DNA from 3 places in the Micromonospora sp. WMMD812 genome. Region 2 is predicted to be linked to each of the others. Evidence: predicted binding sites of a transcription regulator. Region 2 holds the regulator's gene; each other region holds the start of a gene.
What was found. The regulator HrcA, encoded in region 2, represses chaperone genes, less so after heat shock. The targets are predictions, from matches to a motif close to GGTTNGCACNCTCNNNNNGAGNGTGCNAACC.
Positions count from the first base shown of each region.

Region 1: the regulator HrcA is predicted to act here: its motif matches at 4,433-4,463, upstream of groES (co-chaperone GroES).
Region 3: the regulator HrcA is predicted to act here: its motif matches at 2,730-2,760, upstream of O7603_RS18085 (FmdB family zinc ribbon protein).

Region 1 is NZ_CP114904.1:5,467,689-5,476,975, reverse strand. It holds gene O7603_RS25400 (WhiB family transcriptional regulator) at 1-311, shown strand, start outside; gene O7603_RS25395 (molybdopterin-dependent oxidoreductase) at 435-2,138, opposite strand; gene groL (chaperonin GroEL) at 2,268-3,914, opposite strand; gene groES (co-chaperone GroES) at 3,984-4,298, opposite strand; gene O7603_RS25380 (methyltransferase domain-containing protein) at 4,664-5,914, shown strand; gene ybaK (Cys-tRNA(Pro) deacylase) at 5,922-6,404, shown strand; gene O7603_RS25370 (sugar ABC transporter substrate-binding protein) at 6,707-7,801, shown strand; gene O7603_RS25365 (ATP-binding cassette domain-containing protein) at 7,919-8,746, shown strand; gene O7603_RS25360 (ABC transporter permease) at 8,743-9,287, shown strand, end outside.
Region 2 is NZ_CP114904.1:6,048,826-6,058,112, forward strand. It holds gene O7603_RS28035 (enoyl-CoA hydratase-related protein) at 1-293, opposite strand, end outside; gene hemW (radical SAM family heme chaperone HemW) at 313-1,536, shown strand; gene O7603_RS28045 (DUF4870 domain-containing protein) at 1,573-2,217, opposite strand; gene hrcA (heat-inducible transcriptional repressor HrcA) at 2,464-3,486, shown strand; gene dnaJ (molecular chaperone DnaJ) at 3,546-4,691, shown strand; gene O7603_RS28060 (16S rRNA (uracil(1498)-N(3))-methyltransferase) at 4,804-5,538, shown strand; gene O7603_RS28065 (SDR family oxidoreductase) at 5,669-6,430, opposite strand; gene O7603_RS28070 (histidine triad nucleotide-binding protein) at 6,498-6,857, shown strand; gene O7603_RS28075 (serine hydrolase domain-containing protein) at 6,854-8,230, shown strand; gene O7603_RS28080 (PhoH family protein) at 8,486-9,287, shown strand, end outside.
Region 3 is NZ_CP114904.1:3,945,634-3,954,920, forward strand. It holds gene O7603_RS18075 (diguanylate cyclase) at 1-1,895, opposite strand, end outside; partial or broken gene O7603_RS18080 (5-formyltetrahydrofolate cyclo-ligase) at 1,981-2,592, shown strand; gene O7603_RS18085 (FmdB family zinc ribbon protein) at 2,787-3,134, shown strand; gene O7603_RS18090 (hypothetical protein) at 3,571-3,849, shown strand; gene O7603_RS18095 (hypothetical protein) at 3,857-4,030, opposite strand; gene O7603_RS18100 (hypothetical protein) at 4,148-4,483, shown strand; gene O7603_RS18105 (DUF2231 domain-containing protein) at 4,532-5,014, opposite strand; gene O7603_RS18110 (Fur family transcriptional regulator) at 5,211-5,639, shown strand; gene O7603_RS18115 (oxygenase MpaB family protein) at 5,672-6,571, shown strand; gene O7603_RS18120 (PD-(D/E)XK nuclease family protein) at 6,756-7,691, opposite strand; gene O7603_RS18125 (MarC family protein) at 7,736-8,350, opposite strand; gene O7603_RS18130 (PHP domain-containing protein) at 8,391-9,269, opposite strand.

The sequences.
Region 1 (9,287 bases), 580 kb from region 2:
GCCGCGACAGCGCCCAGTTCTTCCACCCCGACGGCGAGCGGGGCTCGTCCCGGTTGCGCCGCGAGTCCGCCGCCAAGACCGTCTGCCGCGCCTGCCCGGTGCGGGCCGAGTGCGCCGCCCATGCGCTGTCGGTCCGCGAGCCGTACGGCGTCTGGGGCGGCTTCAGCGAGTCCGAGCGGCTGCGGCTGCTGGCCATCGGCTGGGAGGACCTGGCCGACCGGCGGCAGACGCGGGTCGACGTCGCCCGGCTGGAAGCCCGCCTGGGCCGCCCGCACAAGTCGACCGTGCCGGCCCAGCGCAACGTCGCCTGAGCGCACCCCAACCCCACGGAACCGCGCCCCCACCTGCCCCATCCCGTTGATCATGAGGTCTGCGGCGTCTTCGATCTCCGGATCTGCCGCAGACCTCATGATCAACCGGGGAGAGAATGGGGGCTAGGTGACGCGCACTCTGACCGTGTGCCAGCCGGTGGCGCCGTCGGGTGCCACGTCCTGCTCGCGCTCGGTCTGTGGTTCGCCCGTGGCGTCGGTGGCCCGGACCTGGAGGCGGTGCTCGCCCGGCGTGGCGTCCCAGCTCCACGACCACTGCACCCAGGTGTCCACCGAGACCGTCGGGGCCAGCTCGGCCTCCTGCCACGGACCGTCGTCGACGCGTACCTCCACACGCCGGATGCCCCGCTGCTGCGCCCAGGCCACCCCCGCCACCACCACCCGGCCGGCGGTCAGCCGGTTGCGCGCGCGGGGCGTGTCGATCCGCGACTGGGTCTTGATCGGCCCCTGGGCCGACCACCCCCGCGGCACCCAGTACGCGTCGAAGTCGGCGAAGCCGGTCAGCTCCAGCTCGGTCACCCACTTGCAGGCCGACACGTAGCCGTAGAGGCCGGGCACCACCATCCGGACCGGGAACCCGTGCTCCACGGGCAGTGGCTCGCCGTTCATCCCCACCGCCAGCAGCGCGTCCCGCCCGTCGCGCAGGGCGGCGGTCGGGGTGCCGCAGGTCCAGCCGTCGACCGAGCGGCCCACCACCTGGTCCGCCCCCTCCTCCGGCTCCGCCTCGTCCAGCAGGTCCCGGATCGGTACGCCCAGCCAGCGGGCATTGCCGATCAGGTCCCCGCCGACCTCGTTGGAGACGCAGGCGAGCGTGACGTAGCGCTCCACCATCGGCCGGGCCAACAGGTCCGCGAAGCTGAGCGTGATCGGGTTGCGCACCCGGCCGTGGATGCGCAACTGCCAGGTCTCGGGGTCCACCTGGGGCACCACCAGGGCGGTGTCGATCCGGTAGAAGCCGAAGTTCGAGGTGACGTACGGCGCGAGCTGGGTGAGGGAGAGGTCGGCCCCGGCCGGCACCGCGGGAGCGGGCGAGGCCGGAGCGGGCAGCACCACCGCGTCCCGGGCCGCCGACACCCCGCGCCGACCGGCCAGCCAGCGACCGCCGAAGCCGGCCACCGCCGCCGCGCCGAGCAGCACCCCCGTCCCGGTCAGGAACCGCCGCCGGGACTCCGGGTCGGTGCTCTCCAGCGACACCCCCACGGCCGCCGGTCCGGCGCCGGGGTGGGCCGGCGCGGCCGGTGGGTTGCCGGGTTCCTGTCGGGCGGCACCCTCGTCCCCAGCGAGCGGCGGGACCATCGGCTCGCCCGGCCTCGCCGCTGACAAGGGCGTGACGGGCCGGCGGCCCGGGCTGGGCGGGGTCCACGGCCACGGGTCGAGCTCCAGCGGGCCCGCGACGAACGCCCACAGCACGATCGCGCCGAGCCCGCCGCCGACCAGCGAGGGCAGCGCGTCCAGGGCGTCCGCGCCGGCTCGGGTCAGGGCGGCGGCCACGCCGAGCGCGGCGAAGCCGGCGATCCCGGCGAGGCCCACCGCCAGCCGGCGCACCGAGAGCGCGCCCAACAACGCGGCGAAGCCGGCGAGCAGCAGCGCCGTCCCGATCAGGAGGGCGAGCTTGTCGTGCCGACCGAAGAGGTCGATCGCGAACTGCTTGAGCGGCTCCGGAACGGTGTCCACGACCACGCCGCCGACCGCGACCAGCGGTGCCGATCGGGGGCCGGTCAGCACGGCCACCAGCTCGGCGGTGCCGATCGCCACCGTGGCGGCGGTGATCCCGGCCAGGGCGCCGTACCGGCGCGTGGTGGTGCTCATGGGCCCCAGTGTTTCCGATCGGCCCGGGCGGCCGGTAGTGACGTCAGCGACCGGTAATGACCTTCGCCGGATACGCGTCGGGGCGCACCGCCGGCTGGCGGTGCGCCCCGACCGGGCGAACGAGCTACGTCAGAAGCCCGGGCCGTGCTGGTGACCGTGGCCGTGCGAGTGGCCGTGCCCGCCGGCGGCGGCCGGCTCCGGCTCGGCCGGCTTCTCCACCACGAGGCTCTCGGTGGTGAGCAGCAGACCGGCGATGGAAGCGGCGTTGGAGACCGCGTTGCGGGTCACCTTCACCGGGTCCAGGATGCCGGCCTTGGCCAGGTCGACGTACTGGCCGGTGGCGGCGTCGAGGCCGTGGCCCCACTCCTTGCCGACGACCTTCTGCACCACGACGTAGCCGTCGTGGCCGGCGTTCTGGGCGATCCAGCGCAGCGGCTCGACCAGCGCCTTGCGCACGATCGAGACGCCGACCTTCTCGTCACCGGTGAAGCCGAGGTCGTCGTCGAGCACCGGCAGGATCTGCGCCAGGGCGGCACCGCCGCCGGGCACCGTGCCCTCCTCGACCGCGGCCTTGGTCGCCGCGATGGCGTCCTCGATGCGGTGCTTGCGCTCCTTCATCTCGACCTCGGTGGCCGCACCCGCCTTGATCACGGCGATGCCGCCGGAGAGCTTCGCCAGCCGCTCGGCCAGCTTCTCCCGGTCCCACTCGGAGTCCGAGGCCTCGATCTCCTTGCGGATCTGGGCCACCCGGTCGGCGACGTCGGAGGACTGGCCGCCACCGTCGACGATCGTGGTGTTCTCCTTGTCGACCACGATGCGCCGGGCGGTGCCGAGCACCTCCAGGCCGACCTGGTCGAGCTTGTAGCCCAGCTCCGGGGCGACCAGCTCGGCGCCGGTGGAGATCGCGATGTCCTGGAGCATCGCCTTGCGCCGGTCGCCGAAGCCCGGGGCCTTGACCGCGCAGACCTTGAGGGTCTTGCGGATCGAGTTGACCACGAGGGTGGAGAGCGCCTGGCCCTCCACGTCCTCCGCGATGATCAGCAGCGGCTTGCTGTTCTGGAGGACCTTCTCCAGCAGCGGCAGCAGCTCCTCGATCGCGGAGATCTTCTGCGTGGTGATCAGGATGTACGCGTCCTCGAGGACGGACTCCTGCGCCTCGGCGTCGGTGACGAAGTTCGGCGAGATGAAGCCCTTGTCGAACTGGAGACCCTCGGTCACGTCCAGCTCGGTGGTGAGGGTGGAGCCCTCCTCGACGGTGATCACACCGTCGCGGCCGACCCGCTCCATCGCCTCGGCGATCAGCTCACCGATGGTGGCGTCCTGCGCGGAGATCGTCGCGACGTGCGCGATCGACTCCTTGGCGGCGACCTCGACGGCCCGGCCGAGCAGCGCCTCGGAGACCTTGGCGGCCGCCGCGTCGATGCCCCGCTTGAGGCCGGCCGGGTTGGCCCCGGCGGTCACGTTGCGCAGGCCCTCGCGGACCATCGCCTGGGCCAGCACGGTCGCGGTGGTGGTCCCGTCGCCGGCGACGTCGTTGGTCTTCGTCGCCACCTCCTTGACCAGCTGCGCGCCGAGGTTCTCGTAGGGGTTGGTGAGCTCGATCTCCTTGGCGATGGTCACGCCATCGTTGGTGATCGTCGGCGCACCGAATTTCTTGTCCAAGACGACGTTGCGCCCGCGCGGGCCGAGGGTGACCTTGACCGCGTCCGCGAGGGCGTTGACACCGTGCTCCAGCTGGTGCCGGGCGTCGTCCGAGAAGCTCAGGATCTTCGCCATGAATGTCCCTTCAAGCGACGGCGCCCCGGCCCGGCGAGCCGGACCGGGGCACCGACACTGATCGGTTGCTTACTTCTCGATGACCGCGAGGACGTCGCGGGCGGAGAGCACCAGGTACTCCTCGCCGGCGTACTTGACCTCGGTGCCGCCGTACTTCGAGTAGATGACGGTGTCGCCGACCTTGACGTCAACCGGGATGCGGTTGCCGTTGTCGTCGACGCGCCCCGGGCCGACAGCGAGGACGGTGCCCTCCTGCGGCTTCTCCTTGGCGGTGTCGGGGATCACGATGCCCGACGCCGTGGTGGTCTCAGCCTCGTTCGCCTGGACCAGGATCCGGTCCTCGAGCGGCTTGATCGCAACCTTGGTCGCGGTAGTCACGGGCATACCCTCCTGGGGTACTGGTTTCTGTGCCGGTCGACTGGGCCGACCAGCGTCAATCTGCCACATGCCACCGGGCGGGGCCGTCGTCGCGGGTGCCGGTCCGCCTGGCGTTCAGCGCCCGGGTCGCGGGACCCGGAAGCTGGCACCCTCAGGGTGAGAGTGCTAATCGCAGGTTATTCCGTGGCTAGCACTCCGTCAAGGAGAGTGCCAACGGGCCCGGCTCCGTGTCGCCACAGCTCCGCCGGCACCCGGCCGGGCGCCCCAGCCCGACCCCGGCCGGACGCCCCGCACCCCCACAGCCCGGCCGGGCTGCTCCGCACCCCGACACCCCGGGCCGGGCACCCTGGTCGAGCCCGGACAATGGGCGGGTGGATCTCGACCAGCTCGCCGCCCTGCGTACCGCCGAGGGGGCGACCGCGCTCGCCGCGGCGGCCCGGGTGGCCGGCGGCGATCCACTGGCCGCGGCGTCCGCCCTGCGGTCGGCCGGCGTGCCCGCCGGGCTGGCCGCCGCGGCGCTGACCCAGTCGGAGCTGCGCCGGCGGGCCGCGACCAAGTTCGGGCCGGCGGCGGCCGGGATGTTCCTCACCCGGGCCGGCCTGGAGCAGGCGACCCGGGGCGTGGTCGCGACGCGGCGCGCCGAGCGGCTGCGCGCCGCCGGGGTGCGCACGCTCGCCGACCTCGGCTGCGGCTTGGGCGCCGACGCGCTCGCCGCCGCCCGCGCCGGCATCCGGGTGTACGGGGTGGAGGCCGACCAGGTGACCGCGGCGATGGCCGCCGCCAACGCCGAGGCGGCCGGGCTGGCCGACCTCTTCACGGTGGAGTGCGGGGACGCCACCGCGTTCGACGTGACCCGGGTGGAGGCGGTCTTCTGCGATCCGGCCCGGCGCACCGCCGGCACCGGCCGCCGGATCTTCGACCCGAACGCCTACTCGCCGCCGTGGGACTTCGTCACCGGGCTGGCCGAACGGGTGCCGCGCACGGTGGTGAAGGTGGCGCCCGGCCTCGACCACGGGCTCATCCCCGACGGCGCCGAGGCCGAGTGGGTCAGCGTCGACGGCGACCTGGTCGAGGCGGCGCTCTGGTGCGGCCGGCTCGCCGAGGTGCCCCGCCGGTCCACGCTGCTGCGCGAGGGGTCGCCGTCCACGCTGCTGCGCGAGGGGTCGCCGTCCACGCTGCTGCGCGAGGGGTCGCCGGACAACGCCCACCAGCTCACCGGCACCGGTGACCGCGAAGCGCCGGTCGGGCCGGTGCGGCGCTTCGTGCACGACCCCGACCCGGCGGTGGTGCGCGCCCACCTGGTCGCCGAACTGGCCGACCGCCTCGACGCCACCCTGGCCGACCCGAGCATCGCCTACCTCTACGCCGACACCCCGGCGGAGAGCCCGTACACCCGCTGTCTGGCCGTCACCGACGTGCTGCCGTTCTCGCTGAAGCGACTTCGCGCCCTGCTCCGGGAGCGTGGCGTGGGCCGGGTGGAGATCCTCAAGCGCGGCTCGGCGCTCACCCCGGAGCAGCTCCGACGGGACCTGCGGCTGGCCGGCGACGCGGCGGCCAGCCTGGTGCTCACCCGGGTGGCCGGTGCGCCCACCGTGCTGGTGTGCCAGCCGGTGCGGGGCTAGGTTGTCGATCGTGGCGGGACAGGGCACACCAGCGACGGCGCTGCTGGCGAAGCGGAAGATCGTCCACCGCACCCACCCGTACGACATCGACCCGGGCGCGTCGAACTACGGAGCGCTGGTCGCGGCGGCCCTCGGCGTACCGCCGGAGCGGGTGTTCAAGTCGCTGGTCACCGACGTCGACGGGGCGCTCACCGTGGCGGTGGTGCCGGTGACCGGTGAGCTGGACCTCAAGGCGCTGGCCGCGGCGGTCGGCGGCAAGCGGGCGGCGCTCGCCGACCGGTCGGTCGCCGAGCGGGCCACGGGCTACGTCCGAGGCGGGATCAGCCCGCTGGGCCAGCGCAAGCGGCTGCCCACCGTCCTCGACTCCTCGGCGCTGGACTTCCCCACCGTCTACGTCTCGGCCGGCCGGCGTGGCCTCCAACTCGAACTCGCCCCGGCCGACCTGGTCGCGCTGACCGACGCGCGCACGGCACCGGTCGCGGCCCGCTGACCCTTTCCCCCGCACCGTGCGACTCCACTGTGGATAGTGTCGTGGCGCTGGACGCCCTCCGGCTCGTGACGCCGGTCACCGCCAGATTTCACGCTGAGGCCGGCGCTTTTTTCCGGGACGGATGTGGCGACCGGAGAGCGTTTTCTCGTTCGGTGACCTGGGAGTGACGGCCACGTTGCTGAATTGTTACCGCCGCCAACAAACTCGCCACCTCGGCACTCTTGTGCCCCACATCGGCGCCGGAATACGTTGCCGGACACAACAAAACAAACACCTTCCCCCACCCCGAAAGGACCCTGCACATGCGTAAGGGGCTCCTCACCTTCGCCGCCGTGGGCCTCCTGGCCACCGGCAGCATGGCCGCCTGTGGCGACGACTCCGGTGGTAGCGAGGCCGGCGCGGACAAGACCCCCAAGATCGGCGTGATCCTGCCGGACAGCAAGTCCTCCGCCCGCTGGGAGGGCGCGGACCGGAAGTTCCTGGAGGAGGCCTTCAAGGCCGCCGGCGTCCAGTACGACATCCAGAACGCCCAGGGCGACAAGACCGCCTTCCAGACCATCGCCGACCAGATGATCACCAACGGCGTGACCGCCCTGATGATCGTCAACCTCGACTCCGGCACCGGCAAGGCCGTGCTGGACAAGGCGAAGTCCCAGGGCGTCGCGACCATCGACTACGACCGGCTGACCCTCGGCGGCTCGGCCGAGTACTACGTCAGCTTCGACAACGAGGCGGTCGGCAAGCTTCAGGGCGAGGGCCTGGTCAAGTGCCTGACCGACAAGGCCGCCAAGAACCCGTCGATCGCCTACCTCAACGGCTCGCCGACCGACAACAACGCGACCCTCTTCAAAAACGGGTACGACTCGGTGCTCAAGCCGAAGTTCGACTCGAAGGAGTACACCAAGGTCGCGGACGACTCGGTGCCGGACTGGGACAACGCCCAGGCCGCCACGATCTTCGAGCAGCAGCTCACCAAGGCCGGCGGCAAGATCGACGGGGTGCTCGCCGCGAACGACGGCCTGGGCAACGCCGCCATCTCGATCCTGAAGAAGAACAAGCTCAACGGGAAGGTCCCGGTCACCGGTCAGGACGCCACCCCCGAGGGCCTGCAGAACATCCTCGCCGGTGACCAGTGCATGACCGTCTACAAGGCGATCCGGGAGGAGGCGAAGGCCGCCTCCGACCTGGCCATCGCGCTCGCCAAGGGAGAGCGGAAGGAGACCGGTCAGACGGTCAAGGACCCCGAGGGCGGCCGGGACGTCGCGTCCGTGCTGCTGACTCCGAAGGCGATCTACAAGGAGAACGTCAAGGACGTCATCGCCGACGGCTTCGTCACCAAGGACGAGATCTGCACGGGGACCTTCGCCAAGCTCTGCACCGACGCCGGCATCAGCTGACCTGACGCCGCACCCGCCGAGGCGCAGCCCGCCGCCCGGCACGGGAGTCCCCCTCCCGTGCCGGGCGGCACTCGCCGGTCAGGCCCTGAGATCCCCCTCCACCCGAAGGAGACCCCCGTGTCCGCAACACCCCTGCTGGAGCTACGCGGGATCGACAAGAGCTTCGGTCCCGTCCAGGTTCTCCACGACGTCGCCTTCTCGGCCCACCCCGGCGAGGTGACCGCGCTGGTCGGCGACAACGGCGCCGGCAAGTCGACCCTGGTCAAGTGCATCAGCGGCATCTACCCGACCGACGCCGGCGAGTTCCACTTCGACGGCCAGCCGGTGAGCATCCACAGCCCCCGGGACGCCGCCGCGCTCGGCATCGAGGTCGTCTACCAGGACCTCGCGCTCTGCGACAACCTCGACATCGTGCAGAACATGTTCCTCGGCCGGGAGAAGCGCAGCGGCATCGTCCTCGACGAGCCGACCATGGAGCAGATGGCCGCGGAGACACTCGCCGGTCTCTCCGTCCGCACTGTGAAGTCGCTGCGACAGCACGTCTCCAGCCTCTCGGGTGGTCAGCGGCAGACGGTGGCGATCGCCAAGGCGGTGCTCTGGAACAGCAGGCTCGTCATCCTGGACGAGCCCACCGCCGCGCTGGGCGTGGCGCAGACCGCGCAGGTCCTCGAGCTGGTCCGCCGGCTCGCCGACAACGGTCTGGCCGTGGTGCTCATCTCGCACAACATGAACGACGTCTTCGCGGTCTCCGACCGGATCGCCGCGCTCTATCTCGGCCAGATGGTCGCCCAGGTGAAGACCAGCGACATCACCCACTCGCAGGTGGTCGAGCTGATCACCGCCGGCCGCTCCGGCAGGCTCGGTCTCGCCGCCGAGTCCGCTCCGGCGGGCGGCAACGGCAACGGCGCGGAGCCGGCCGACTCGTCCACAGGAGGCACTCGATGACCACGACCGTCGTGCAGAACGAAGGCCCGGCGGCCGTCACCCCGGCGCCGACCGTCGGCAGCCACGTACGCAACTACTGGAGCCGGGTACGCGGCGGCGACATCGGCGCGCTGCCGGCCGTCCTCGGGCTGCTCGTGCTCTGCACGGTCTTCTCCATCGCGCGGCCGTCGTTCCTCACCGCCGGCAACTTCGCCAACCTCTTCACCCAGGGCGCGGCGGTCACCCTGATCGCGATGGGGCTGGTCTTCGTCCTGCTGCTGGGCGAGATCGACCTCTCCGCCGGCTACGCGAGCGGCGTCTGCGCGGCCGTGCTGGCCAACGTGGTGACCGTGCTCGGCTATCCCTGGTACGTGGCGGTGCTCGCCGCGATCGTCACCGGCGTGGTCATCGGCACCGCGCTCGGCTTCCTGGTGGCCAAGGTCGGCATCCCGTCCTTCGTGGTCACCCTCGCCGGCTTCCTCGCCTTCCAGGGCATCGCGCTGATGCTCATGAAGGAGGGCAGCAACATCTCCATCCGCGACGAGACGCTGGTGGCCATCGC
Region 2 (9,287 bases):
TTGGGGCACTCCCAGACCGCGGCCAGCACGTCGCCGAGCATGCCGGCCGGCACCGTCCCGCTCGCGTACGCGGCGGCCGTCTCCTTGAGGTCCGCGCCGGAGCAGAAGACCGGACCGGTGTGGTCGAGCACGATCACCCGGACGGCGTCGTCGGCGACCGCGGCGGCCAGGCCGTCGAGCAGCCGCGTCATCAGCGGGGTGGAGAGCGCGTTGCGGTTGTGCGGGCTGTCCAGGGTGAGGGTGGTCACCCCACGGGCCGTGGCGACCCGCACCAGCGCGTCGGGAGAGGTCATGCCGGGCACACTAGTGGCCATGCCCGGCGTGCTTCCAGATGGCGAGACGGTCCCCGTCGACGGATCGCTGCCCCCCGCGGCGACCTCGGCGGTCGGCGCGCGGGGCTTCGGCGTGTACCTCCACGTGCCGTTCTGCGCCAGCCGCTGCGGCTACTGCGACTTCAACACCTACACCGCCGCGGAGCTGGGTGGCGGGGCGAGCCGGGAGGAGTTCGCCGACACCGTGCTGGCCGAGCTGCGGCTCGCCGCCCGGGTGCTCGGCGACACCCCGCCCAAGCGGGTCGACACCGTCTTCGTGGGCGGCGGCACTCCCACCCTGCTCCCCGCCGACGACCTGGCCCGGATCCTCGACGAGATCGACCGGACCTGGGGCCTGGCGCCCGACGCCGAGGTGACCACCGAGGCCAACCCGGAGTCGGTCACGCCCGCGTCGCTCAAGGCGCTGCGGGCGGCCGGCTACACCCGGATCTCGCTGGGCATGCAGTCCGCCTCGCCGGGCGTGCTGGCGATCCTGGACCGCACCCACAGCGCCGGGCGGGCGACGGCCGCCGCGCTGGAGGCGCGCGACGCGGGGTTCGACCACGTGAACCTCGACCTGATCTACGGCACGCCGGGGGAGAGCGCCGAAGACTTCGCCGCCTCGCTGGACCAGGTGGTGGCCGCGGGCGTCGACCATGTCAGCGCGTACGCCCTGATCGTGGAGGACGGCACCCGGATGGCCGCCCGGATGCGCCGCGGCGAGCTGCCGTACCCCAGCGACGATGTGGCGGCGGACCGCTACCTGGCCGCGGAGACCGCGCTCGGCGCGGCCGGCTTCTCCTGGTACGAGGTCTCCAACTGGGCCCGTACGCCGGCCGCCCGGTGCCGGCACAACCTGCTCTACTGGACCGGCGCCGACTGGTGGGGTCTCGGGCCGGGGGCGCACAGCCACGTCGGCGGGGTGCGCTGGTGGAACGTGAAGCACCCCACCGCGTACGCCCAGCGGCTCGCGGCCGGGGCGTCGCCCGGCCTGGCCCGCGAGGTGCTCACCCGGGACGAGGCGCACATGGAGGACGTCATGCTGCGGCTGCGGCTCGCCTCCGGGCTGTCGCTGGACGTGCTGGACGAGGCCGGGCGGGCCGGCGCCGCGCGGGCGCTGTCCGACGGGCTGTTGGCCCCCGGCGAGTACGAGGCCGGCCGCGCCGTGCTCACCCTGCGCGGCCGGCTGCTCGCTGACGCCGTCGTCCGTGACCTGCTGCCGTGAGGGTGCCCGACCGGCCGGGGGAGCGGCCGGCCGGGATCACTTGACGAGGCTCGCGGACATCGGGTAGCGGTAGAGCTGGCCCTCGTTGGCCTTGATCCCGGCGAGGATGCCGAAGACCGTGCCGAGGATGACCGCCGCCGCGACCCCGACGAAGCCGATCAGGATGCAGGCGAGCACCCAGCCGGCCAGGCCGACGATCGACCAGATCAACTGGAAGTTGAGCGCCGCGACGGCGTGCGCCCGGACGGTCGGGGACTGGTTGCCCCGGGCCAGCATCGCCACCAGCGGGGCGATCCAGCCGAGCACGCCGGCGCTGAGGAACATCCCAGCCGCGCCACCGAAGTGCGCGACGAGCGCCCAGGTCTTGTCCTCGTTGTTGGCGAACCCGCCGCCGGGGGCGCCGTAGGCGCCGCCGGTCGGATAGCCGACGCCGGGCGGGGGGTAGCCGCCCGGTGGGGTGCCGCCACCTGGGGGCGGGTAGCCGCCCGACGGCGGTCGGTCACCACCGGGTGGCGGATAGCCACCGGGCGGGGGATAGCCGCCCGGGCCCGAGGCCCCGGACAGTGGTGCGGTGGGCGGCTCGTCCGCGGCGGACGGGCCGGGAACTGCCGACGGCGGGTGCGGCTCCGGCGGGTTGCCGCCGGGTTCACCCGTGCCGGGAGGGCGAGGTGGTTCAGTCATGAACGTCACGGTAGGGGCCACCGGCAACGCCGCACCAGAGCGACACCGCCCGGGTCGGCGGCCCGTTCGGCCCGGATCGTCCGGGTACCGGCGGAGTGGCGTGGTCGGGGCCGCACCCGCCGTCCGTCGTTGATCATCGCGTCGGCGGGCCCGCCGACGTAGACTGGCACTCGCTACGGACGAGTGCCAGGATTGTCGCCCGCCGTCCCGAGGGGCGGCGGACGATGCGCGTAGGAGGTGGGGAGGATGGGTCTGGACGACCGCAAGCTCGCCGTGCTCCGCGCGATCGTCGAGGACTACGTCGCCACTCAGGAGCCGGTCGGCAGCCGTGCGCTGGTCGAGCGGCACCAGCTCGGGGTCTCGCCGGCGACCGTCCGCAACGACATGGCCGTGCTCGAGGAGGAGGGCTACATCCGGCAGCCGCACACCAGTGCCGGCCGGGTGCCCACCGATCGCGGCTACCGGCTCTTCGTCGACCGGCTGTCCCGGGTCAAGCCGCTCAGCCCGGCCGAGCGCCGGGCGATCGAGCGCTTCCTGGTCGGCGCGGTCGACCTGGACGACGTGGTGCACCGCACCGTCCGCCTGCTGGCCCAGCTGACCCGGCAGGTCGCCGTCGTGCAGTACCCGAGCCTGGCCCGCTCGACGGTCCGGCACCTGGAGCTGGTGCCGATCTCGACCACCCGGCTGATGCTGGTGATGATCGCCGACACCGGGCGGGTCGAGCAGCGGCTGGTCGAGATGCCGGCGCCGATCCTCGCCGACGACGTCACCGACCTGCGCCGGGTGGTCAACGAGAAGCTGGCCGGCAGCCGGCTCTCCGACACGCCGCCGCTGGTGCAGGCGCTGGTCGACGAGGCCGCCCCCGACCTGCGCCCGGCCATGGCGACCCTCTCCACGGTCCTCCTGGAGACGCTGGTCGAGCGGCACGAGGAGCGGATCGCGCTGGCCGGCACGGCCAACCTGACCCGGGGCGGCCTGCTCGACTTCCAGGGCTCGCTGCGCCCGATCCTCGAGGCGCTCGAGGAGGAGGTCGTGCTGCTCAAGCTCATCGGCGAGACCGAGCCGAGCACCACCCGGGTGTTGATCGGCGACGAGAACGAGGTCGACAACCTGCGCGCCGCCTCGGTGGTGAGCACCGGCTACGGCCCGGGGGCCACCATCGTCGGCGGCCTGGGTGTGCTGGGGCCGACCCGGATGGACTACCCCGGCACCATCGCCACGGTGCGGGCCGTGGCACGCTACGTGGGCGACCTGCTGGCCCAGAACTGACCGCAGCCAAGGCCGACGACCGGCGCAACGCGACACGAAACATGAGGACACGGAACGCAGTGGCCAGGGACTACTACGGCATCCTCGGCGTGAGCCGGGAAGCCTCCGACGACGAGATCAAGCGCGCCTACCGCAAGCTTGCGCGCCAGTTCCACCCGGACGTCAATCCGGATCCGGAGGCTCAGGAGAAGTTCAAGGACATCAACGCCGCGTACGAGGTCCTCTCGGACGACCGGAAACGGCAGATCGTCGACCTGGGTGGCGACCCGCTCGCGCCGGGCGGCGGTGGCGCCGGCGGCCCGGGTGGCCCCGGCGGCGCCGGCCCGTTCGTCGGTTTCCAGGACATCATGGACGCGTTCTTCGGCGGCGCGGCGGGCGGCGCGCGCGGGCCCCGGCCGCGTACCCGGCCGGGCGCCGACGCGATCCTGCGCCTCGAGCTGGACCTGCACGAGACAGCGTTCGGCGTCGAGGCGCCGATCACCGTCGACACGGCCGTGCTCTGCACCACCTGCGCCGGCGCCGGCACCGCGGCCGGCACCCACCTGGCCACCTGTGAGGCGTGTGGCGGCCGCGGCGAGGTGCAGTCGGTGCAGCGCACCTTCCTCGGCCAGGTGGTCTCCGCCCGGCCCTGCACCGTCTGCCAGGGCTACGGCACCACCATCCCGCACCCCTGCCCCACCTGCGCCGGTGACGGCCGGGTGCGCACCCGCCGCTCGCTGACCGTGAAGATCCCGGCCGGCGTCGAGGACGGCATGCGGATCCGGCTGGCCCAGCAGGGCGAGGTCGGCCCGGGTGGCGGTACCGCCGGCGACCTCTACGTGGAGATCCACGAGCGGCCCCACGACGTCTACTCGCGCAAGGGTGACGACCTGCACTGCCGGGTCACCGTGCCGATGACGGCGGCGGCGCTCGGCACCCGGCTGACCATCAAGACGCTGGACAGCGAGGAGACGGTCGACGTCAAGTCCGGCACCCAGCCGGGCAGCACCCTGCGGCTGCGCGCCCGCGGTGTGCCGCATCTGCGCGGCACCGGCCGGGGCGACCTCTACGTGCACCTCGACGTGCGCACCCCCACCAAGCTCGACGCCGACCAGGAGCGGATGCTGCGCGAGTTCGCCAAGACCCGGGGCGAGGAGGTCGCCGAGCTGACCAAGCAGGGCGGCTTCTTCTCCCGGATGCGCGACGCCTTCAACGGCCACGCCTGATCCGGCCGTGCGCCTGATCGGGCCTCACGCCTGATGCGGCCTCGTCGTCCCGGCTGGCTCCTGATCCGGCCTCGCCGCCCCGGCCGGTGCCGGGGCGGCTAGCCTGTTGATCGTGTCCGCCCCGCTCTTCCTGGTCGAGTCGCTGCCCGCCACCGACTCGCTGACCCTCGGCGGGCCCGAGGGGCACCACGCGGCGACCGTGCAGCGGTTGCGGGTGGGCGAGGAGTTGCTGCTCGCCGACGGCCGGGGCGGCACCGCCACCGCCGTGGTCACCGCCGTCGGCCGGGGCAGCCTGGAACTCGACGTCACCTCCCGGGGGTACGCGGACGCGCCCGTCCCGCGCCTGGTGGTGGTGCAGGGCATCGCCAAGGGCGACCGGGGCGAGCTGGCGGTGCAGGCGATGACCGAGGTCGGGGTGGACGAGATCGTGCCGTGGGCGGCGTCCCGCTCGGTGGCGCAGTGGCGGGGCGACCGGGGCGTACGGGCCCGGGAGAAGTGGGTCGGGACCGCCCGGGAGGCGGCGAAGCAGGCCCGCCGCCCCTGGCTGCCGGTGGTGGCCGGCGCCCCGGACGAGTCGACCGCACGGGTGGCCCGCCGGATCGCCGGGGCCGCCGCCGCGTTCGTGCTGCACGAGGAGGCCGAGGCCCGGCTGACCACGGAGGACCTGCCCGAGGGCGGCGAGATCGTGCTGGTCGTCGGACCGGAGGGCGGCATCGCCCCGGCGGAGCTGGACGCCTTCGCCGAGGCCGGCGCCCGACCGGTCCGCCTGGGCCCGTCCGTCCTCCGCACCTCCACCGCCGGCGTCGCCGCCCTGACGGTCCTGGCCACCCGCCTACACCGCTGGTAACCCGCCGCCCCCGCCCGCCCCGTCCCCGCCCGGGTCGATCATGCAGTTGTGGTGCCGCACAAAAGGGGCGTAACGCGAGTTCTTGGGCACCACAAGTGCATGATCGACAGGAGCGGGGGTCGGGCGGGGGTCAGCTGCGGAGGTAGGAGGCGCCGTTGAGGTCGACGATGGTGCCGGAGGCCCATTCCGCCTCCGGTGAGGCGAGCCAGTGCACCGCCGCCGCGATCTCCTCGGGGCGGGCGACCCGGTTGAACGGGCTCTGCGCCCGCACGGCCGCGCCGCGTTCGGCCTTCAGGTGCTCGTTGGTCATGTCGGTCTCGACGAACCCGGGCGCCACGGTGGCCACCGCGATGCCGTACGGGGCCAGCGCCACCGCCAGCGACTGCCCGAGCGCGTTCAGGCCCGCCTTGCTCGCCCCGTACGCCGGGTTGGCCGGCTCGCCCCGGAACGCGCCGCGCGAGGAGACGTTGACGATCCGCCCGCCCCGGTCACGCATGTGCTGGGCGGCGCACCACGTGGCGTTGGCCGCGCCGAACAGGTTGGTGTCCAGCACCTCCCGCCAGCGCTGCCGCCACTGCGCGTAGGAGCTCCCGAAGACCGGGTGCGGCGGGTCGGCCGGCCCGAACACGCCCGCGTTGTTCACCAGCACGTCGAGCCCGCCCAGCCGCTCGGCGGCCTCGTCCACCATCGCCTGGACCGCGTCCGGGTCGGCGAGGTCGGCCCGGACCACCACGTGCCCGTCGCCGGGCAGCTGCGCCCGCAGCTCCTCGGCCAGCGCCGCCGAGTCCCGGTGGTGGATGGCCACCCGGTCCCCGCCGGCCGCGAAGGCCTTGACCACCGCCCGCCCGATGCCGCGCGAGCCCCCCGTCACCAGTACCGCCCGTGAAATCACGCGCGCCATCATGCCGGAGCCGCCCGGTCTCGCCCACCGGCCCCCGGCTGCGGCTTAGCATGCCCCGATGGGAACCGACTGCCTGTTCTGTCGAATCGTCGCCGGGGAGATCCCGGCCACCGTCGTCCGGGAGACCCCGACCACCCTCGCCTTCCGGGACATCGGCCCGAAGGCGCCGGTGCACGTGCTGGTCATCCCCAAGGAGCACTACGCGGACGTCGCCACGCTCGCCCAGGGCGACCCGGTCCTGGCCGGCGAGGTGCTGGCCACGGCCGCCGCGGTGGCCGAGGACGAGGGGCTGCTCGGCGACGGCTTCCGGCTGATGTTCAACACCGGTGCGTACGGCGGCCAGGAGGTGTTCCACGCGCACGCCCACCTGCTCGGCGGCGCGCCGCTCGGCCCGATGCTGGCCCGGGACCTCGCGTGACCCAGGTGACGGACCGGCTCGGCCGGATGGTGCGCCGCGTCCAGGCGCAGGCCCGGGTTCCGGCCGTCTCGGCGGCGCTGCACCGGGCCGACCGGCCGCTGTGGACCTGCGCGGTCGGCTGGACCGGCAACGACACCGCGCTCGACCCGCAGACGCGGTTCCGGATCGGCTCGGTCACCAAGACCTTCACCGCGGTGCTGACCCTGCAGTGCCGCGACGACGGCCTGCTCGACCTCGACGACCCGGTCGGCCGGCACCTGGACCTGCCGGCGCACGGCGAGTTGACCGTGCGCCGGCTGCTCTCGCACACCGCCGGCCTGCAACGCGAGCCGTACGGCGACGTGTGGGACACGCTGCGCGCGCCGGACGCCGAGCAGCTCCTGGCCGACCTGGCCCGGGCGGAGCGGGTGCTGCCGCCGGGCCGTCGCTACCACTACTCCAACCTGGGCATGGCGCTGCTCGGCCGGCTCGTCGCGGAGCTGCGCGGCGGCACCTGGGCTGAGGTGCTCACCGATCGGGTGCTCATCCCGTTGGGGCTGACCACCACCACGGTCACCCCCGGCCCGCGGGCCGCCACCGGGTTCCTGGTCGACGCGTACTCCGACGAGGCGCACCCGGAGCCGCCGACCGACTTCGGCGCGGTCGGCCCGGCCGCCCAGCTCTGGAGCACCGCCGGGGACATGGCCCGCTGGGCGGCCTTCCTGGCGGACCCGGCGGCCCTCGACGCGACCGGCGCGGTGCTCGCGCCGGCCACCCTCGACGAGATGCGCTGGCCGGTGACGGTGACCGACGAGACGCTCTGGGGCGGCGGCTTCGGGCTCGGCCTGATCCTGGTCCCGCAGGGCGGCCGGGTGATGCACGTGGGGCACGACGGCGCCATGCCGGGCTTCCTGGCCGGGGTGTACGGCCGGCGCGGCGGGGAGGGCACACCGGCCGCGATGGGGTGCGCGGTGCTCGTCTCCTCCGGCACCGCGTCCGAGGCCCTCGACCTGCCGCACCGGCTGCTCGCCGCCGCGGTCGAGCACGATCCGGCGGAGATCGAGCCGTGGCGGCCGGGCCCGCCCGCCCCGGAGTCGCTGCGCGGCCTGCTGGGCCGCTGGTGGGGAGAGGGGTACGAGTACGCCTTCTCCTGGCACGACGGGGCGCTGCGGGCTCGCGGCGCGGACGACCCGGCCGGCAAGCCGCCGGCGGTGTTCGCGCCGGTGCCCGACCGGCCGGACGTGTTCCGCGTGGTCTCCGGCCGGGAGGTGGGCGAGCTGCTGCGGTTGACCCGGGACTCCGACGGCACCGTGGTCCGGATGCACTGGGCCACCTACCGGTTCACCCGCCACCAGGAGACCTTCGACCGGTACGACTTCCGCGCGGGCGGCTGACCCGCGCGACTGACCTCGGCGTGCGCGGGTCGGGGGACGACTCCGGCCCGCACCCCGGACGACCCCGGCCCCGGCGGGTGGATTCGGCCGGTTCATCCCGTATCGGGGCCGGTCGTCGGCCGGGTCCGGGGCGGGGAAATGCGCACGGTGCCGGCGGTGTTGAACCGATACGATGGGTGGAACGTCCGTACGCCGCGCCACCAGGGCCGGCGCCGAGATCGAGAGCAGGTGGCACAGGGCCCCTCGGCCCGACCTATGACCGGCACCCCACCTCCCGGCCCGCCCCAGGTGCAGACCCGGATCACCGTCCCCGATCCGAAGATCATGGTGAACCTGCTCGGCGCGGGTGACGAGATCCTGCGGCTCGTCGAACGCTCGGTCAACAGTGACGTGCACGTCCGTGGCAACGAGATCACCATCACCGGCGCGCCCGCGGACAACGCCCTCGCCGAGCGGCTCTTCAGTGAGCTGCTCGAACTCATCGAGAAAGGCGAGACCCTGACCACTGACGCCGTCCGGCGTACCGTCGGCATGCTCGAGCAGGGCAGCGCCGAGCGGCCCGCCGAGGTCCTGACGCTCAACATCCTCTCCCGGCGCGGCCGCACCATCCGCCCCAAGACGCTCGGCCAGAAGCGCTACGTCGACGCGATCGATGCGCACACGATCGTCTTCGGCATCGGCCCGGCCGGCACCGGCAAGACCTACCTGGCGATGGCGAAGGCCGTGCAGGCTCTCCAGGCCAAGCAGGTCAACCGCATCATCCTCACCCGGCCGGCGGTCGAGGCGGGGGAGCGGCTGGGCTTCCTGCCCGGCACGCTCAACGAGAAGATCGACCCGTACCTGCGTCCGCTCTACGACGCGCTGCACGACATGCTCGACCCGGACTCGATCCCGAAGCTGATGGCGGCGGGGACGATCGAGGTCGCGCCGCTGGCGTACATGCGGGGCCGGACGCTGAACGACGCCTTCATCATCCTGGACGAGGCGCAGAACACGACGCCCGAGCAGATGAAGATGTTCCTCACCCGGCTCGGGTTCAATTCCAAGATCGTGGTCA
Region 3 (9,287 bases), 2.1 Mb from region 2:
TCGGCCAGGACGGTGTCCCCCGCCGCGTGCCCGTAGGTGTCGTTGACGTCCTTGAACCGGTCCAGGTCCAGTGCAAGCACGCTGAGCATCCGGCCGAAGCGGCTCGCCCGCTCCACCTCCCGCCGGATCGACTCGCGCAGGTAGCGGTAGTTCCACAGCCCGGTCAGCGGATCGGTGAGGGACAGGCGCTGCGCCTCCTCGTGCACCCGGACGTTGTCCACCGCCACCGCCGCATGACCGGCGAAGGTGCGCAGGGTGACCAGGTCGTCGTCGTCGAACTCGTCCGCGCCGAGCCGGTCGTAGAGGGCGAGGACGCCGAGGGTCGCCGGGACGCCCGCCTCCCCGCCAATCCCGAAGCCGACGCCGCCGGGCAGCTCGGCGGTCGGTGTGTCGTCCGCGCCGTACCCGGCGCCCGCCGTGGCCGCGCCGGCCGGACCGGGTACCGCGTCCACGGGCGGGCCGACCGGGCCGGGCACCGCCACCCCGTCGGCCGTGCCGCGTCCGCCCGTCGCGGCGGGCCCGTCCGCCGGACCGGCCCCGGCCGGGACGCCGGACGAGCCGAGCCCGGCCGAGCCGAGCCCGGCGGGGGCGGCGAACGGGACCGCGACGTACGTCCGGCAGCGCGGCTCCCCCGGCGGCACGTCGGCCGGTTCCATCCGGCCGCACCGCGGCTCGCCCGTGGCCGCGACCGCGCCGAGCACGCCGCTGCCGACCGGCACCCGTAGGGTCGTCGGGGCCTCCCCCTCGGGCCAGCGCCCGTCGAGACCCTCGGCGCACTGCGCCACGAGCAGCCCGCCGGAGTCGACCAGCAGCACCGCTCCGGCCCGGGCGCCGGTCGCCGCGATCGCGCTGTGCAGGATCACCCGCAGGATGCGTTGCAGGTCGTGGGTGCTGGCGAGGGTGTCCCCCAGCACCGCCAGGTGGCCGCGCAACTGGTCCCGGCTGCTGGTCAGTGCCGTCACGTACGAGCCGGTCTCCCGGGTCATGCGGTTGAAGGCGCCGGCGAGCCGTCCCACCTCGTCGCGGGTCCGGACCGGGACGCGGGCGCTCAGGTCGCCGTGCGCGACCCGGTCGGCCGCGGCGGCCAGCTCGACCAGTGGCCGGGTGGTGACCCGGGCGAGCCGCCAGGCGGCCAGCACGGCGAGCAACGCGGCCAGCACCACGGCGGCGACCAGCGTGGTGTGCAGCCCGGGCGGCTGGTCGCTCGGCACGGAGAGCACCAGCGGCAGCGGCTGGGTGGACGAGGGCCCGATCCGGCGTACGTACCGACCGTCGTCGGTCTCGCTGACCTGCTCGCCGTCGAGCGTGCCGGCGGCGGCCAGCACCGCGTCGCGTACCTCCCTCGACTCGGTGGTGTGGGTGACCCGCGCGGGCCCGGTGCCGTCGTCGAGGAGGGTGACCGCGACGCCGGTCACCGCGGCCAGCCGGGCCACGAAAGCCGGGTCGACCGGTTGCGCCGCGGTGACCGTGCCGAGCGTCGTGCCGGCGCGGTCCCGCAGGTCGACCCGGGCGGTCAGCGCCCCGACCGGGCCGTCAGCGGGTGCCGGGCCGGCGCACTCCTGCCACGGCGTCGCGGGCGGGCCGGGCGTGGCGTAGGTGATCTCGCCGACCGTGTCCCGCACCACCACCGCGGCGGCCAGGCCCCGGCTGACCACCTGGCCCGCGGTGCCGGCCCGGTCACCGGCGGCGAGCGCGACCGCGTCGGCCGCGGCGCGCAACTGCTGGCAGAGGGCGTCCACCGAGGTACGCACGGTCGCCGCGGCCACGGCCAGCCGCTCGGTGGAACGGCCGCGGTCGACGGCGTCGACGGTCGAGGCGACGAAGAGGGCGCCGAGCAGGACCGGGCCGAGGACGACCGCGAGGAAGGCCGCCGTCAACCGCCCGCGTAGCGTCACTCGGTTCCCCCCGGAAGTTCCGCCTCCGATGCTGCGATGCTGACACAGAGCAACCATGGGAGAGGCGTTGCGTCAGGAGTGTTGCGTGCCGGAATTTTCTGATGAAGCGGAAGTGACCCATGTGGCGAAACGCGACATGCGTACGGCTCTGCTCGCCCGCCGGCGGGAACTGAGCGCCCGGGCCCGGGCGGCGGCCGCGGCGCGCGTCCAGGCCGAGCTGGTCGCTCTGGTACACCGGCTGCGCCCGGTCCGGGTGACGGCGTACGTGCCGGTCGGCTCCGAGCCGGGCGGGCCGGAGCTGCCGGAGGCGCTGCGCGCCGCGCTGCCGCCGGGCGGCGAGTTGCTGCTGCCGGTGCTCCGCCCCGACCTGGATCTCGACTGGGCCCGCTACGACGGGGCCGACTCCCTCGCCGCGGCCGGCCGGGGGATGCGTGAGCCGACCGGGCCGCGGCTCGGGGTGGGGGCGATCACCGACGCCGGGCTGGTGGTGGTTCCGGCGCTGGCGGTCGACCGGCGTGGGATTCGGCTGGGCCGGGGCGGCGGCTCGTACGACCGCGCGCTGGCCCGGGTGCCGGCACCGACCCTGACCGTGGTCCCGCTGCACGACGGGGAACTGGTCGCGGCGGTGCCGGCCGAGCCGCACGACCGTCCGGTACGCGCGGTGGTCACCCCCACCGCCGGGCTGCGTACGCTGGACGCCGCCCCGCCGTCCCTGCCACGTGTGGGGGGTGCGTCCGGCGGGTCCGGTGCGTCCGACGAGGCTGCCGCGCCGGGTGCGCCGCCGAGTGTCGCGCCCCACACGTCCGCTGGACGAACCCGGGGCGCATGACGCACCATTGGCACTCGAATGCGCTGAGTGCCAACCGGCCGAGTCCAGAACCGGAGGAGAACGTGCCCACGTACCAGTACGCCTGCACCGCGTGCGGCCACCAGCTCGAGGCGGTGCAGTCCTTCTCCGACGCGCCGCTGACCGAGTGCCCGGCGTGTGAGGGGCGGCTGCGCAAGGTCTTCAACTCGGTCGGCATCGTGTTCAAGGGCTCCGGCTTCTACCGCACCGACTCCCGGTCCTCCGGCGGTGGCGACACCGCGTCGAACGGTGGCGCCGCCAAGCCCGCGAAGTCCGAGTCGTCGTCCGGCTCGACCACGTCGACCACCACGTCCACGTCGTCGTCGAGCGGTTCGTCCAGCGGCGGGACGACCAAGGCCCCGGCCGCCAGCGGCTCCAGCTCCGCGTCCTGACCTCGGGGCTCCCGCCGTCTAGCACAGCGGGACAGCGCACGGGAGTTGTCCACAGGGCGGGCCGTTGTCCACAGCCCGTCGCTACCCGGCCGGGCCGCCGGCCCACCAGCCCGTAGCGTGCCGCCCATCGGGTGCCGCTTCGGCGCCCGGCCGAGGGCGGGAGGCGTGTGATGGCCGGCGGAGGCACGGGCAGGGCAGGATCACTCCGCCCGGTACGCCGGCCGCACCTCCCGCGCGGCAGCGCACTGCTCCGCGCCAGCCTGGTCGCCGTGCTGCTCGGTCTCGCCGCAGTCTTGCTGCACACCCCGCCCGGCTGCCCGCCGACCCCGGTGGCCGCGCCGACGGCGTCCCCGGCCGCACCGGGCGCGGCCAGTGGCACGGACAAGGTCGCCGGGCCGGAGCCGGTCGACCGGACCGGCGCGGCGGACCGCTGCCGTTGCCCGCCGGCGCGGTGGGCGTCCCGGTCCGCCTGGCCGAGCCGGCCGCGCTCGCGGTGGTCCGGCGGGGCGCCCGGGTCGACCTGCTCGCGGTGCCGGCCGGCGGTCGCCCCGCCGAGGCGAGCCTGCTGGCAACCCGGGCGCTGGTGCTCGACGTGGTGGGCGCCGGCGCGACCGACGGCTCTTCCGCGCTCTACCTCGCCCTCGCTCCCGACCAGGCGCAGCGCACCGTCGGCCAGCCGGAGGGCAGCCGGTTCGCCGTCGTCGTACGCGACTGAGGGTCCGTCAGTCCCAGTGCGGGGGGCGCTCGGCGAGCAGCCAGTCGTCGTTGCCGCCGGTCCGCTCGCCCCAGCCGCGGTCGGTGTCGTCGGCCGTCTGCTCGGGCAGCACCTCGAAGTCGTCGCTCAGGTCGACCGTGCGGTTCTCGTCGCCGCCGAAACCCGGGTCCTTGGTGCTCACGACCGGCAAGGGTAGCGCAGGCCCGTCCGCCGCCCCGGCCGCCGAGCCGGTGCGCCCGGTCCGGCGACGGCCGCGTCCCCCGGTGAGCGGGCCCTGGCGTTGGTAGCGTCGGACGGCGTGACGAACCCCACCGGCGGCAGTTCCCCGGACGACTACTGGCGGCGGCCACCGGCCGGCAGCGAGGGGCTGCCCGACCAGTCCGCGGCCCCCACCGGCGGCAGCGGGGCAGCTGGCGGCTACACCGGGCCGCCACCGAGCACGCCGCCACCGGCCGGTTGGCGGCCACCCGTACACCTGCGCCCGGCCCCGCCGCGGAGCCTGCCGCCGCAGGACATGGCCGCGCTGGACGCGGCGGAGCAGCGGGCGCAGCGGGTCACCTACGGCTTCGGCGCGCTGGCCGGGGTGGTGCTGGTGATCCTGGTCTGCGTGCTCTGTTCCCGGATCATCTTCTGAGCGCCGGCCGGCCGCCGCTCGAGGAGGCCGGTCCGGCCGGCAGGGCGGTCAGAGCGTGGTGCCCCAGACGGTCTCGGCGCCGGAGTGCCCGGTCAGGAAGACGTAGACCAGCGAGGCGATCGCGAGCGCGACCACGGCGACCGACAGGACCGGGGTGACCAGCGGCGGCAGCTTCGGCACCCGCCGGTGCCCGCTCGTCGCGACCAGCAGCAGGAGGACCACGATGCCGAGCGGGAGGACGAGCCGGAACAGGATGTCCCCGTACCGGGAGTGCTCGAAGATCTGATCGAGAATCGGCCCCTGGAAGCCCCGCGCCACCAGCGCGTCGGTGAGGGCCTCACCGGACTGGATGGCGACGAACGCGGTCAGCGGCGCGAGCACGGCGAGGATCCCCACCGCCCAGTCCAGCCGGGGCCGCCAGCGGGGCAGCCCGACGTACGCCACGGCGAGCACCGCGAGCAGCGGCACGAACACCACGACCGCGTGCACCACCAGGACGTGGACCGGCAGGCCCTGGATCTGCTCGAACATCGGCACCTCCGGAAGGATCTCGGTTCGCGGTCAGCCAGCCTACGGTTCGCCGGTCCGCCCGCCCAGGCTCTCGTCCGGCTACACGCAGGCCGTCCCGGTCCGGTTCAGGGGCCGGAGCCGGTGTCGGGCTGTGGTCGGGGCCACGCCTCACCGTCGGAAGGTTGTCGACGCAGGTCGCGCGTGCTGTCATTGGCGCATGTCGAACGGCGAGGAACTGCTCCGGTCGAGGGGCCTGCGGGTCACCCGGCCGCGCCTCGCCGTGCTGGACGTGCTGGCCGCGGGCGGCCACCTGGAGGTCGACGAGATCACCCGCCGGGTGCGGGAGCGGCTCGACTCCGTCTCCACCCAGGCGGTGTACGACGTCCTCGGCGCACTGTCCCGGGCCGGCCTGTCCCGTCGGATCGAGCCGGCCGGCAGCCCTGCCCGTTATGAGGCCCGCGTCGGCGACAACCATCACCACGTCGTCTGCCGGGGCTGTGGCGAGATCGCCGACGTCGACTGCGCCGTCGGCAGCGCCCCCTGCCTCGACCCGAACGTCTCGCACGGCTTCGAGGTCGACGAGGCGGAAGTGACCTTCTGGGGGCTCTGCCCGACCTGCCAGGCCCGCCGCACCGCCGACGAGTGACCCGCGCCGCCGGCGCATGGCACTCTTGGTCGGTGGACTCCGATGACCTAGGCCTCTTCGGTCCGGGTTCGGTCACGTGGAAGCTGCACGAGGAGCCGATCCTGATCGTCGCCGGCCTCCGCTCGCTCTACCTGCAGGCGCTGCATCCCCGCGCGATGGCCGGCGTGGCGCAGAACAGCAACTACCGCACCGACGCCTGGGGTCGCCTGGTCCGCACCGCCAACTACGTCGGCACCACCGTCTACGGCACCACGGCCGAGGCGGAGGAGGCCGGTCGCCGGCTGCGCCGCCTGCACGCCCGGCTCCGGGCGACCGACCCCGTCACCGGCGAGCAGTTCCGCATCGACGACCCGGACCTGCTCCGCTGGGTGCACGTCACCGAGGTCGAGTCGTTCCTGGACACCGCCCGGCGCGCCGGCCTGCCCCTGACGCCCGCCGAGGCGGACGGCTACTACACCGAGCAGCGCCGCGCCGCCGCCCTGGTCGGCCTGGACCCGGCCACGGTCCCGGGCACCGCCGCCGAGGTGGCGGACTACTACCGGACGGTCCGCCCACAGCTGCGGATGACCCGGGAGGCCGCCGAGACCGCGCTCTTCCTCACCGCGCCGCCGCTGCCGTGGAAGCTCAGCCTGCCGGCCCGGCTCGGGCTCACCCTAGGCCCGCCACGGTGGGCGTACCTCGGCATCGCCGGCACCGCGCTCGCGCTGCTGCCGGCCTGGGCCCGCCGGATGTACGGCGGACTCGGGTTGCCCAGCACCGCCCTGTCGGCTGATCTGACCGTGCGGACGCTGCGGCTGGCCCTCGCCGCGCTGCCCCGCAACTGGCGGGAGGGGCCGTTGCAGCAGGCCGCGAAGGCGCGCGCCGCCCGCCGCACCGCCGCACCGGCCGAGCCGGATGCCGAAAGGCACGCCGGAAGCCTGGCCCAGCCGTAGACCGACTCGCGAGCAACAGCGCGGGCCGAGACGCGAGCCGGAACGCGGGCCAATGCGCCGGCGACGCCATCCCCAGCCGGCGGCTGAGCCGGCCGGCGGCGAAACCGGATCTGAGCCGGTTCTGGCTCGGCCTCACGTCGACCGGGCGAGGTCGGGCCGCGCCGGGCCTAAGTCGACCCGGCGCTCAGGCCGCGCCGGGCCCCGCGTCGGCGGGGCGCTCGACCGCGGCCCACGGCTCCTTGCCCGGCGTCTGCGCCCCCGCCGGGCAGGTGCGCCGGTAGTCGCACCAGCCGCACCGAGGGCTCGGCGTGGTCGGGAAGGCCTCGTCGGGATCTCGGCCGTCGGCGACCGCCCGCTCGGCGGCCATGATGTCGCGGGCCGTCTCCTCCGCGCGGTCGACCTGCCGGGCGAGCGACTCGACGGTGTGGTCGTGCCCGGCCACCGTGCCGGTCGGCAGGTGGTGCAGCTCGACCCGGCGGCACGGCCGGCGGAAGACCCGCTCGGCCGCGTACGCGTAGAGGGCCAGGGCCTGCGAGCCGCGCGCGTCGTCGGCGTCCAGCCCGGTGCGGCCGGTCTTGTAGTCGACGATGACCAGCTCGGGACCGTCGGGCCCGGGGCGGGAGTCGATCCGGTCGGCCCGGCCGTTGAAGGCCAGCACCGCGGTCTTGACCGCCACCACCCGCTCGACGCCGAGCGGGTCGACCCCGGGCTCCAGCGTGTCGACGTAGGCCTCCAGCCAGCCGAGCGCCCGCCGATAGGCGGCCCGCTCCTGCTCGTCGTCGCGGTAGCCCTCGCGCACCCAGGTGCCCCGGAGCAGCCCGGCCAGCGCCTCCGGCCGGCGTCGCTCGGGGGACAGCGCATACCAGTTGCGCAGGGCGGTGTGCACGCTGGCGCCGAGCGAGTTGTGCGCCCAGGGCGGCCCCTTCTGCGGCGCCGGACGGTCGACGTAGGAGTAGCGGTAGCGGCGGGGGCAGTCGGCGTAGGCGCCGAGCTTGCTCGGCGTGCACACGAAGAGCCGCTCCGGCATGCCCTCGAAGCCGAGCTGCTCGGCCTGCCCGTCGCGGGGGCGCGGCGCCCGGCCCGCGGGGGACGGTCGGCCGGCTGGAGTGGGTCGTCGCACGCCTGCGATCCTGCCATCCACGTACGACAGCCGGCCCGGCGCGCTCAGTTCATGTTCACGTACTGCGTGACGAACGCGGCCACCGCGTCGGCGATGAGCTGCACGGCGATCGCCGCCAGCAGCAGGCCGGCGATGCGGGTCAGCACCTCGATCCCGCCCGGCCGCAGGATCTTGACGATCCCGCCGGAGAAGCGCAACGCGATCCAGACCGCGATCATCACCGCGACGATCCCGGCGGCGATCGCGACGTAGTCGGTGGCGCCCTCGGCCTGCTGGACGAAGAGCATCGTGGCCACGATCGCACCGGGGCCGGCGAGCAGGGGCGTGCCCAGCGGCACCAGCGCGACGTTCGACGTGGACGGCCCGCTCGGCTCGTCGCCCTTGCCGGTCAGCAGCTCCAGGGCGACCAGCACCAGCAGGAGACCACCGGCGGCCTGGAGCGCCGGCAGGTCCACGTGCAGGTACTCGAGCAGGGTCTGACCGGCGACCGCGAAGATCACGATCACACCGAGGGCCAGCGCGACCGCCTGCCACGCTGCCCGGTTGCGGTCACGCGCGGGCAGCGGGCCGGTCAGCGCGACGAAGATCGGCAGCATTCCCGGCGGGTCGGTGATCACCAGCAGGGTCACGAACACCTCGCCGAAGAGCTTCAGATCCACCTGATCAACCTAACGGCGGCTCTGAGCGGCGATCCGGGGATCAGCCGGAAGCGACGCCGGTCACCCCACTGGCCTCGGCGACGATCCGCTCGTACGCCTCGGTGGCGGTGGTGAACGCGCCGAGCCGGACGGTCTTGTGCGTGCCGTGGAAGTCGGACGAGCCGGTGACCAGCAGCCCCAGCTCGGCGGCGAGCGCGCGGACGTGCGCCCGCTCGTCCGGGGAGTGGTCCTCGTGGTCGGCCTCCAGCCCGGCGAGCCCGGCGGCGGCCAGCTCGGCGATCAACCCGCCCGGCACCACCCGGCCCCGGCGGGTGGCGCGCGGGTGGGCGAAGACCGGTACGCCGCCCGCCGCGCGGACCAGCCGGACCGCGTGGAACACGTCCAGGTCCTCCTTGGGCAGCCGGTAGCGTTCGCCCAGCCAATCCGGCCCGAAGGCCTCGCTGGTGCTGGTGACCAGGCCGACCCGGATCAGCGCCTGCGCGATGTGCGGCCGTCCCACCGTGCCGCCGGCCGCGCCCGCCAGGATCTCCGGCCAGCTGATGTCGACGCCGTCGGCCCGCAGCAGGTCCACGATCCGCTCGCCGCGCGCCTCCCGCGCGGCCCGCACCCGGGCCAGCTCGGCGACCAGCTCCGGGTGGTCCGGGTCGAAGAGGTACGCCAACAGGTGCAGTGGGACCGCCGGCTCCGCGCCGAACCACCGGCAGGAGAGTTCCGCGCCCCGGACCAGGCGGAGCCCCGGAGGCAGCGCGGTCAGCGCGGGCGCCCACCCGGCGGTGGTGTCGTGGTCGGTGATCGCCACCACGTCGAGCCCGGCGTCGGCGGCGGCGCGTACCAGCTCGGCCGGGCTCAGCGTGCCGTCGCTGGCCGTGGAGTGGGTGTGCAGGTCGATCCGGTCGGCCGGTCCGGTGGGCGGAATCACCGCTCGGACGCTACCGGG